One region of the Streptomyces sp. NPDC101219 genome, then DNA from elsewhere that is predicted to be linked to it. Evidence: riboswitches for the same ligand, from Rfam matches in the RefSeq annotation. Region 1 holds a riboswitch; the other holds the start of a gene.
What was found. A riboswitch is a leader RNA that binds a small molecule or an ion and turns the genes downstream of it on or off. The one in region 1 is predicted to bind cobalamin.

Region 1 (5,139 bases):
ACGCGGACAACCTGGACGAGTGGGGTCTGGGCGGCCGGTCGTTCGGCACCTGGGTGACCTGGTTCCTGCTCGGCGGCGACCTGTACACCGCGTACACCTTCGTGGCCGTGCCCGCGGCGATCTACGCGGCCGGCGCGGCGGGCTTCTTCGCGGTGCCGTACACGATCCTGGTGTACCCGTTGATCTTCACCTTCCTGCCCCGGCTGTGGTCGGTGTCGCACAAGCACGGCTATGTGACGACGTCGGACTTCGTGCGCGGCCGGTTCGGCTCCAAGGGGCTGTCGCTGGCGGTCGCCGTGACCGGCATCCTGGCGACGATGCCGTACATCGCGCTCCAGCTGGTCGGCATCCAGGCCGTCCTCGACGTGATGGGCATCGGCGGCGGCGAGCACACCAACTGGTTCGTCAAGGACCTGCCGCTGCTGATCGCGTTCGGTGTCCTGGCGGCGTACACGTACTCGTCGGGGCTGCGGGCGCCCGCGCTGATCGCGTTCGTGAAGGACACGCTGATCTACCTCGTCATCGCGGTGGCGATCATCTACATCCCGATCAAGCTGGGCGGCTTCGACGAGATCTTCGCCAAGGCGGGCGCGGCCTTCGACGAGACCAACCCGGCGACGGGGGCCCCGCGCGGCGCGCTGGTGCCCGGGGACGCGGGTCAGTGGACGTACGCGACGCTGGCGCTGGGTTCGGCGCTCGCGCTGTTCATGTACCCGCACTCGATCACGGCGACGCTGTCCTCGCGCAGCCGTGAGGTGATCCGCCGCAACACCACGATCCTGCCCCTGTACTCGCTCATGCTGGGTCTGCTCGCGCTGCTCGGCTTCATGGCGATCGCGGCGGGCGTGTCCGTGCAGAACGGCCAGCTCGCGATCCCGCAGCTGTTCGAGGACATGTTCCCGGACTGGTTCGCGGGCGTGGCCTTCGCGGCCATCGGCATCGGGGCGCTGGTGCCGGCGGCGATCATGTCGATCGCGGCGGCGAACCTGTTCACCCGCAACATCTACAAGGACTTCATCCGGCCAGACGCGACACCGGCGCAGGAGACCAAGGTCTCCAAGATCGTGTCGCTGCTGGTGAAGGTGGGTGCGCTGGCCTTCGTCCTGACCATGGACAAGACGGTGGCGATCAACTTCCAGCTGCTGGGCGGCATCTGGATCCTGCAGACCTTCCCGGCGCTGGTGGGCGGCCTGTTCACCCGCTGGTTCCACCGCTGGGCGCTGCTCGGCGGCTGGGCGGTCGGCATGGTCTACGGCACGGTCGCCGCATACGGGGTGGCGTCGCCGACGCAGAAGCACTTCGGCGGCTCGGCGAAGGAGATCCCGGGCATCGGCGAGATCGGCTACATCGGTCTCACCGCGTTCGTGATCAACGTGCTGGTGACGGTGGTGCTGACGTTCGTCCTGCGGGCCGCCAAGGCGCCCGAGGGCATCGACGAGACGCAGCCGCAGGACTACACGGCGGACGCGGGCGACCCGGGCGTGAAGGTGGAGCTCCCGCCGGCGACGGCGGGCAGCGCGCACTGACGCCCCCGAGGGGCGAGGGGCGGCGGGCCGACGGCGGAAACCGGCGGCCCCCCGCCCCGTGCCGGGGCAGACTCGCCCCATGGACATCACCATCCGCCGCGCCCTGCCCGCCGAGTACGCGACGCTCGGCGCGCTCACCGCCCGCGCCTATCTCGACGACGGGCTCCTCGACTTCGGGGAGAGCGACGCGTACCTGGGCGAACTGAGGGATGTCGCGAAGCGGGCCGCGGCGGCCGAGGTGCTGGTCGCCGTGGAGGGCGATCCGCCGCCCGGCGGCCGGGTGCTGGGCGGGGTGACGTTCGTGCCGCACGGCGGGCCGATGGCGGACCTGGCCGGGGCCGGCGAGGCGGAGATCAGGATGCCGGCGGTCGACCGGGCCTCCCGGGGGCGGGGCGCCGGGGAGGCCCTGGTGCGGGCGTGCGTGGACCGGGCGCGGGCCCTGGAGGGCTGCGTGCGGGTCGTGCTGTCGAGCCAGACCAGCATGCGGGCGGCGCACCGGATCTACGAGCGACTGGGCTTCGTCCGCGCCCCGCACCGGGACTGGAACCCGCTCCCGCACGTGGACGACCTCAGGCTGCTGTCCTACGAGCTGACGCTCTGACACCGGCGCTCCGGCACCGGGCGCGCCACAAGATATGGGGCTGTCCGCAACGCCCGGCACAAGATGTATGCTCATGCTCGTTGTCGCCGCAGGGGAATCCGGTGCGAATCCGGAACTGTCCCGCAACGGTGTACTTGTGCGTGTTCGCGTCCCCACGCGTCCCCGCACGGGCTTCAGTCCGAGGACCTGCCGACAGTGCGCCCGGCCGTCCGGCCCGGGTGCTCCGACGTCCGGGCCTCGCGGAATGGGCCGGTGGACGCACGACGCCGTGCGCGTCCCGTGCTGCCCCCTGCCCTCGACGAGGCCCCGTGCCGAGCGAGGGAGAGCCCCACGTGACCATCGCGCCAGCGGATCCGGTCTCAGCCAGCGACGTACCCCCCAAGGGCGACGGCCCGGGTGCCGCGCTGCTGCGCACCCTGACCGTGCTGACCGCCGACCTCACCGACGCCGACCCCGGCCGGGTGGCCGCCGCCGCCCTGCGCGGCCGGTCCGCGCGGGCGGACGAGGCGGAGCTGCGGGAGCTGGCCACCGAGGCCGCCGCCGGGCTCATCTCCGAGGACCCCGCCTACTCCCGCCTCGCCGCCCGGCTGCTGACCCTCGCCATCCGCGAGGAGGCCGCCTCGCAGGGCGTCACTTCCTTCACCTCGTCCGTGGCCACCGGTCACCGCGAGGGCCTCGTCGCCGACCGCACGGCCGCGTTCGTGCGCCGGCACGGGGACCGGCTGGACGCCCTGGTCGACACCGCGGCCGACGACCGCTTCGGCTACTTCGGGCTGCGCACCCTGCACAGCCGCTACCTGCTGCGTCACCCGATCACCCGCAAGGCCGTCGAGACCCCGCAGCACTTCCTGCTGCGCGTCGCCTCCGGGCTCGCCGAGGACGACAGCGCCCGGTCGGTGGACGAGGTGGCCGCGCTGTACGGGCTGATGAGCCGCCTGGACTACCTGCCGTCCTCCCCCACCCTCTTCAACTCCGGTACGCGGCACCCGCAGATGTCGTCCTGCTACCTGCTGGACTCCCCGCGGGACGAGCTGGACTCGATCTACGAGCGCTACCACCAGGTGGCCCGCCTCTCCAAGCACGCGGGCGGCATCGGCCTGGCCTACTCCCGCATCCGCGCCCGGGGTTCGCTGATCCGCGGCACCAACGGGCACTCCAACGGCATCGTCCCGTTCCTGAAGACGCTGGACGCCTCGGTCGCCGCGGTGAACCAGGGCGGGCGGCGCAAGGGCGCGGCGGCGGTCTACCTGGAGACCTGGCACGCGGACGTCGAGGAGTTCCTGGAGCTGCGCGACAACACCGGTGAGGACGCCCGCCGTACGCACAACCTGAATCTGGCGCACTGGGTGCCGGACGAGTTCATGCGCCGTGTGGACGCCGACGCCCCGTGGTCGCTGTTCTCCCCGGCGGACGTGCCGGAACTGGTGGACCTGTGGGGCGAGGAGTTCGACGTCGCCTACCGGGCGGCCGAGGCGAAGGGCCTGGCCCGCAGGACGCTGCCCGCGCGGGAGCTGTACGGCCGGATGATGCGCACCCTTGCGCAGACCGGCAACGGCTGGATGACCTTCAAGGACGCGGCCAACCGCACCGCCAACCAGACGGCCACGCCCGGACACGTCATCCACTCGTCCAACCTGTGCACGGAGATCCTGGAGGTCACCGACGACGGGGAGACGGCAGTCTGCAACCTGGGGTCGGTCAACCTGGGCGCGTTCGTCGACCCGGAGGCGGGCGACCTGGACTGGGAGCGGCTGGACGCGACCGTGCGCACGGCCGTCACGTTCCTGGACCGGGTGGTGGACATCAACTTCTACCCGACCGAGCAGGCGGAGCGTTCCAACGCCCGCTGGCGGCCGGTGGGACTGGGGGCCATGGGCCTCCAGGACGTGTTCTTCCAGCTCCGGCTGCCCTTCGACTCCCCCGAGGCGCGGGCGCTGTCCACCCGGATCGCCGAGCGGATCATGCTGGCCGCCTACGAGACGTCCGCGGACCTCGCGGAGCGCAACGGCCCGCTGCCGGCCTGGGAGCACACCCGGACCGCCCGCGGCGTGCTGCACCCCGACCACTACGCGACGGACCTCGCGTGGCCCGAGCGGTGGGCGGCGCTGCGCGAGCGGATCGCGCGGACCGGGATGCGCAACGCGCTGCTGCTGGCGATCGCGCCGACGGCCACCATCGCCTCGATCGCGGGCGTCTACGAGTGCATCGAGCCGCAGGTGTCCAACCTGTTCAAGCGCGAGACGCTGTCGGGTGAGTTCCTCCAGGTCAACTCCTACCTGGTGGACGACCTGAAGCGGCTCGGCGTGTGGGACGCGCGCACGCGTGAGGCGCTGCGCGAGGCGGGCGGCTCGGTGCAGGGCTTCGCCTGGATCCCCGAGGAGGTGCGCCGTCTGTACCGCACGGCGTGGGAGATCCCGCAGCGCGGACTGATCGACATGGCCGCCGCGCGCACCCCGTTCCTGGACCAGTCGCAGTCGCTGAACCTGTTCCTGGAGACGCCGACCATCGGGAAGCTGTCCTCGATGTACGCGTACGCCTGGAAGCAGGGGCTGAAGACCACGTACTACCTGCGGTCGCGTCCGGCGACCCGCATCGCCCGCGCCGCCCGGGCCCAGAGCCCGGCGGCCGTCCCCGTCCCGCAGGCGGCGCCCGACGACGCCGTCGCCTGCTCCCTGGAAAACCCCGAGTCCTGCGAGGCCTGCCAGTGATGACCAGCCCCACCCGTACCCAGAACCTGCTCGACCCGGGCTTCGAACTGACGCTGCGCCCCATGCGCTACCCCGATTTCTACGAGCGCTACCGGGACGCCATCAAGAACACCTGGCACGTGGAGGAGGTCGACCTCCACTCCGACGTGGCCGACCTGGCGAAGCTCAGCCCGTCCGAGCAGCACCTCATCGGACGGCTGGTGGCGTTCTTCGCCACCGGTGACTCGATCGTCGCGAACAACCTGGTGCTGACTCTGTACAAGCACATCAACTCCCCCGAGGCCCGGCTGTACCTGTCCCGGCA
Region 2 (5,139 bases), on a different contig from region 1:
TCGGCGAGGACGTAGAGGTGGTCGATGTGGGTGAGGAAGGTGTAGCCGGGGTTCTTCACGAGGGCGCGCTGGAGGTCGTCGTAGGCGGCCTTGCGGTCGGCCTGGACGCGGGTGCGGCGGCCGGTGTCGAGGGCCTTGTCCACGGCCGGGTCGTCGTAGCGGGCCATGTTGTTGAAGCCGTCGCCGGCGAGGGAGGAGTGCAGCAGGGTGTAGAGGCCGAAGTCGGGGTCGCCGGTGCTGCCGAAGCCCGCGAGGACGGCGTCCTGCTTCATCCTGGGCTCGATGACCTCCCAGGTGCCGCTCTCGACCTTGACGTCGATGCCGGCCTGCTTGGCGTCGGAGGCGTAGGCGAGCGCGTGGTCCTGGCGGACCTTGTCGCCGGAGGGGTAGTAGAGGGTGAAGGCGGCACGGCGGCCGTCCTTGGTGCGGATGCCGTCCTGGCCGGGCTTCCAGCCGGCGTCGTCGAGGAGCTTCTTGGCTCCGGCGAGGTCGCGCGGCCGCTGGATGTCCTCGGCGAACCAGGAGTCGTCGACGGGGAGCGGGCCGTAGGCGGGGCGGCCGGCGCCGTCGAGGATCTTGTCGACCATGGCCTTGCGGTCGACGGAGAGGTCGAGGGCGCGGCGGATCGCGGTGTCGCGGGTGACGGGGTTCTCGGTGGGGAGGGTGACCGCGCGGAAATCGTAGGAGGTGGCCCGGTACGTCGTGCGGTCGTCGTCGTTCTTGAAGGTGGCGGCGAGGTTGGGCGGCAGTGTCGCGCCGTCGAGATCACCGGAGCGCAGCCGGGTGGCGCGGACGTCGTCGTCGGCGATGACCGCCATGGTGAGCTTCTTCACCTTCGGGGCGCCGCCCCAATAGTCCGGGTTGGCCTTGAAGGTGAGCTTTTCTCCCTTGCGCCAGTCGGCGAGGACGTAGGGTCCGGTGCCGACCGGCCGGGTGTTGAAGGAGCCGGTGTTCGGGTCCTGCTTCCCGGCCACGTGCTCGGGGACGATGGGCAGCACGGTGCGGGCGGCGAAGGCGGCGTAGGGGTAGTCGAGGGTGAAGACGACCTTGTGCTCGCCGTCGGCCCGGACCTCCTTGATCGCGTCCAGCTCGCTCTTGGCGGTGCTGTTGGTCTTGCCGTCGAGCACCGTGCGGTAGGTGTAGACGACGTCCTCGCTGGTCAGCGGCTCACCGTCGGTGAACTTGACGTCGTCGCGCAGGGTGAAGGTGTAGGTGCGGCCGTCCTCACTGATCTCGGGGAGGGCCTTGGCCAGCGCGGGCTTCAGGTTCATCTCCGCGTCGCGGGCCAGCAGCCCGTCGAAGATCTTCGAGTTGCCGTCCTTGCCGTAGCCGAGCAGCGGGTTCAGGGTGTCGGGTTCGGTGGAGACCCCGATCACCACGGCGTCGGCGGACCCGCCACCGTCGGCACCGCCGCTTCCGGGGGCCGAGCAGGCGGCGAGCGCGCAGGCCGTCACTGCGGCGACGGCGGCGCTCCGTGCGCGTCGGGTCGTCATCGAACCTCACATCCCAGTTGACCGATCATCGTTGTTGCATATTAGTTGCAGGAAGAACCTGCCCGGTACCGGCTCCCCCCAGTCGCCCGCACGCTCCCCCGCTCCGGGGCGCGTGCCGCAGGGAGGGCGGGCGCCGTGCGTGCGCCCCCGTGACCGCTTGTCACCGGCCGGGCACGGGGACTACTGTCACCACGCCTTGGTGACGGGAAATCCGGTGCGACACCGGTGCGGCCCTCGCCACTGTGATCGGGAAGTCCTGCTCCTGCCCCCACGGGCAGCCACTGGGTCCTCGGACCCGGGAAGGCGGAGCACGGGCGGTGGTACCCGTCAGCCAGGAGACCGGCCAAGGCGCGTCAACCATCCACGAGGTGCTGGAGAGGGTCTGCTGAGCCATGCACATAGCCGAGGGTTTCCTTCCTCCGGCGCACGCGGTCGCCTGGGGTGCCGTGTCGGCGCCGTTCGTCGTCCACGGAGCCCGGTCGCTCGTCCGTGAAGTCCGGAGCCATCCCGAGAGCACGCTGCTGCTCGGCGCGTCGGGAGCGTTCACCTTCGTCCTGTCCGCGCTGAAACTGCCGTCGGTCACCGGCAGTTGCTCCCATCCCACCGGTACGGGGCTGGGCGCGATCCTGTTCCGGCCGCCGGTCATGGCGGTCCTGGGCACCATCACCCTGCTGTTCCAGGCGCTGCTGCTGGCCCACGGCGGGCTGACCACGCTCGGCGCGAACGTCTTCTCCATGGCGGTCGTCGGACCGTGGGCCGGGTACGGCGTCTACCGGCTGCTGCGCCGCGCGGACGTGCCCCTGATGGGCGCGGTGTTCGCCGCCGCGTTCGTCGCCGACCTGTCGACGTACTGCGTGACCAGCGTGCAACTGGCGCTCGCCTTCCCCGACCCGGGCAGCGGAGTCCTGGGCGCGCTCGGCACGTTCGGCTCCGTCTTCGCCGTCACGCAGATCCCGCTGGCAGTGAGCGAGGGGCTGCTGACCGTGCTGGTGATGCGGCTGCTGGTGCAGTCCAGCAGGGGCGAACTGACCCGGCTCGGCGTGCTGGTGACGCGGGCCGGACGCACGACGTCCGACGCGGCCTCCGAGGCGGTGGCCCGGTGAACCGGAACACGCGGATCAACGCGCTGCTGCTGCTGGTGGTCGCCGCGCTCGCGGTGCTGCCGCTGGCGCTCGGGCTCGGGGACCACAAGGAGGAGCCTTTCGCGGGTGCGGACGCCGAAGCCGAGACGGCGATCACCGAGATCGACCCGGACTACGAGCCGTGGTTCTCGCCGCTGTACGAACCGCCGTCCGGAGAGGTCGAGTCGGCGCTGTTCGCCCTCCAGGCGGCGATCGGCGCGGGCGTCCTCGCGTACTACTTCGGGCTGCGGCGGGGCCGGCGGCAGGGCGAGGAGCGGGCGTCGGCGACCCCGGAGGCGGACACCGGCGCCCCGGCCGGCGCGCCGGCCGGTTCCCGGGGCGCCGACGGCGAGCGGCCGGTCTGATCCCGGATGCTGCCGATCGACGCGGCGGCGCACAGCAGCCGCTGGCGCCGCCGCCATCCCGTGGACAAGGCCGTGCTCGGCCTCGGGCTCACCGTGCTGGCCGTCTCGCTGCCGCCCTGGCCGGGCGCGGCCCTCGTGCTGGTCACCGCGCTCGCGGTGCTGCTGGGACCGGCCCGGGTGCCCGGCCGGCGGCTGTGGCGCGCCTACCGGGTACCGCTGGCGTTCTGCGTCACCGGTGCACTCCCGCTGCTCGTGCAGGTGGGCGGGCCCGGCGGCTTCGTCTCGGCGGCGCCCCACGGGCCGCAGCGGGCTGCGGAGTTGCTGCTGCGGACCTCCGCGGCCTCGCTGGGCGTGCTGCTGTTCGCCTTCACCACTCCGTTGTCCGACCTGCTGCCCCGGCTGGTGCGGGCCGGGGTCCCGGCCCCGCTCGTCGACGTGGCGCTGGTGACGTACCGCATGAGTTTCCTGCTGCTCGACTCCGTGCGCCGGGTCCGCGAGGCGCAGGCCGCCCGGCTCGGGCACACCACCCGGGCGGCGACCTGGCGTTCGCTGGGCGGGCTGGGCGCCACCGCGTTCGTCCGGTCCTTCGACCGGGCGGCGCGGCTGCAGGCCGGGCTGGCCGGACGCGGCTACGACGGCACCCTGCGCGTGCTGGTGCCCGAGGCGCGGATCTCGGTGCGCTTCACCGCCGCGAGCCTGGCCCTGCTGGCGGCGCTGGCCGCCCTGACCCTCGTCCTGGAGAGGCCGCTGTCTTGAGCGAGTCCGCGCTGGTCGCCCTGCGGGGCGTCTCCTTCGCCTACGAGGACGGCCCGCCCGTGCTCAGCGGCCTCGACTTCGACGTCCGCGGCGGGCGCGCGCTGGCCCTGCTGGGCCGCAACGGCAGCGGCAAGACCACCCTGATGCGGCTGCTCAGCGGCGGACTGCGCCCGCACACCGGGGAGTTGATCCTGGCCGGTGAGCCGGTGCGGTACGACCGGGCCGGGCTGACCCGGCTGCGGACGGCCGTGCAGCTGGTGGTGCAGGACCCGGACGACCAGCTGTTCGCCGCGTCCGTCGGCCAGGACGTGTCGTTCGGGCCGCTGAACCTCGGGCTGTCCGACGCCGAGGTGCGCGGCCGGGTCGCGGAGGCGCTGGCCGCGCTGGACATCACCGGCCTCGCCGACCGGCCCACCCATCTGCTGTCCTACGGGCAGCGCAAGCGGGCGGCGATCGCGGGGGCGGTGGCGATGCGGCCCCGGGTGCTGATCCTGGACGAGCCGACCGCGGGCCTCGACCCCGACGGCCAGGAGCGGCTGCTGGCCACCCTCGACGGGCTGCGCGGGGCGGGCACCACGGTGGTGATGGCCACCCATGACGTGGACCTCGCCCTGCGCTGGGCCGACGACGCGGCCGTGCTCACCCCGTCGGGGGTGAGCACCGGGCCGGTCGCCGGCCTGCTGTCCCGCACGGACCTGCTGCGGGCGGCCGGTCTGCGGCTGCCGTGGGGCGTGGCGGCCGGTCACCTCCTGCGGACGCGCGGCCTGCTGGCCGACGCGTCCGCAGGTCCGCGCACCCCGGAGGAGCTGGCCGCCCTGGCCGACGGGACCGGCCCGGGCGGCCGGGCGGCGTCGCGCGGGACGGCCTCCTAGAGGGCGGAGCGGAATGCGGGCAGGTAGCCGCTGGACTGGCCCACGGCCTTGGGGTGGTAGGAGTTGGTGATCGGGATGGTCACACTGTGCAGCCAGGCGTCGCCGGAGCACAGTTCGTGCCCGGTGAACTCGTCGACCACGCTGGAGTAGGTGAACCCGGCGTTGGCCGCGCGCTTGGCGAGCACGCCGTTCAGGACGTCGGAGGCGTTGTTGATGGCGCCGCGCTCGGTCTCGGTCAGGCCCGCGATGCAGCTGCCGGACAGCTTGTAGAAGCGGGGGTATCCGAGGACCACGACGTGCGCCTGCGGGGAGCGGGCGCGGATGCCGCTGTACAGCGAATCCAGCTTGCCGGGCAGGGAGTTCTGCATCTGGGAGACGGCGGTGTCGACGCGGCTGACGCAGGTGGCCTCGCTCTGCAGCACGCAGGCCTGCATGACGTCCGCGAAGCCGATGTCGTTGCCGCCCGCCGAGACGCTGACGAGCGTGGTGGAAGCGGTCAGGGCCCCCAGCTGGCCGCTGGAGACGCCGGCCG

Region 2: linked by a shared signal. The riboswitch ahead of ACIRPP_RS12575 (energy-coupling factor ABC transporter permease) and the one ahead of ACIRPP_RS13945 (ribonucleoside-diphosphate reductase subunit alpha) in region 1 are both predicted to bind cobalamin.

The regions. Positions count from the first base shown of each region.
Region 1 is NZ_JBIWOK010000006.1:205,063-210,201, reverse strand. Features, by position in the region: gene mctP (monocarboxylate uptake permease MctP) at 1-1,526, shown strand, start outside; gene ACIRPP_RS13950 (GNAT family N-acetyltransferase) at 1,606-2,127, shown strand; cobalamin riboswitch at 2,188-2,336, shown strand; gene ACIRPP_RS13945 (ribonucleoside-diphosphate reductase subunit alpha) at 2,460-4,835, shown strand; gene ACIRPP_RS13940 (ribonucleotide-diphosphate reductase subunit beta) at 4,835-5,139, shown strand, end outside.
Region 2 is NZ_JBIWOK010000005.1:387,368-392,506, forward strand. Features, by position in the region: gene ACIRPP_RS12570 (ABC transporter substrate-binding protein) at 1-1,493, opposite strand, end outside; cobalamin riboswitch at 1,674-1,856, shown strand; gene ACIRPP_RS12575 (energy-coupling factor ABC transporter permease) at 1,886-2,596, shown strand; gene ACIRPP_RS12580 (energy-coupling factor ABC transporter substrate-binding protein) at 2,593-2,979, shown strand; gene cbiQ (cobalt ECF transporter T component CbiQ) at 2,986-3,735, shown strand; gene ACIRPP_RS12590 (energy-coupling factor ABC transporter ATP-binding protein) at 3,732-4,607, shown strand; gene ACIRPP_RS12595 (SGNH/GDSL hydrolase family protein) at 4,604-5,139, opposite strand, start outside.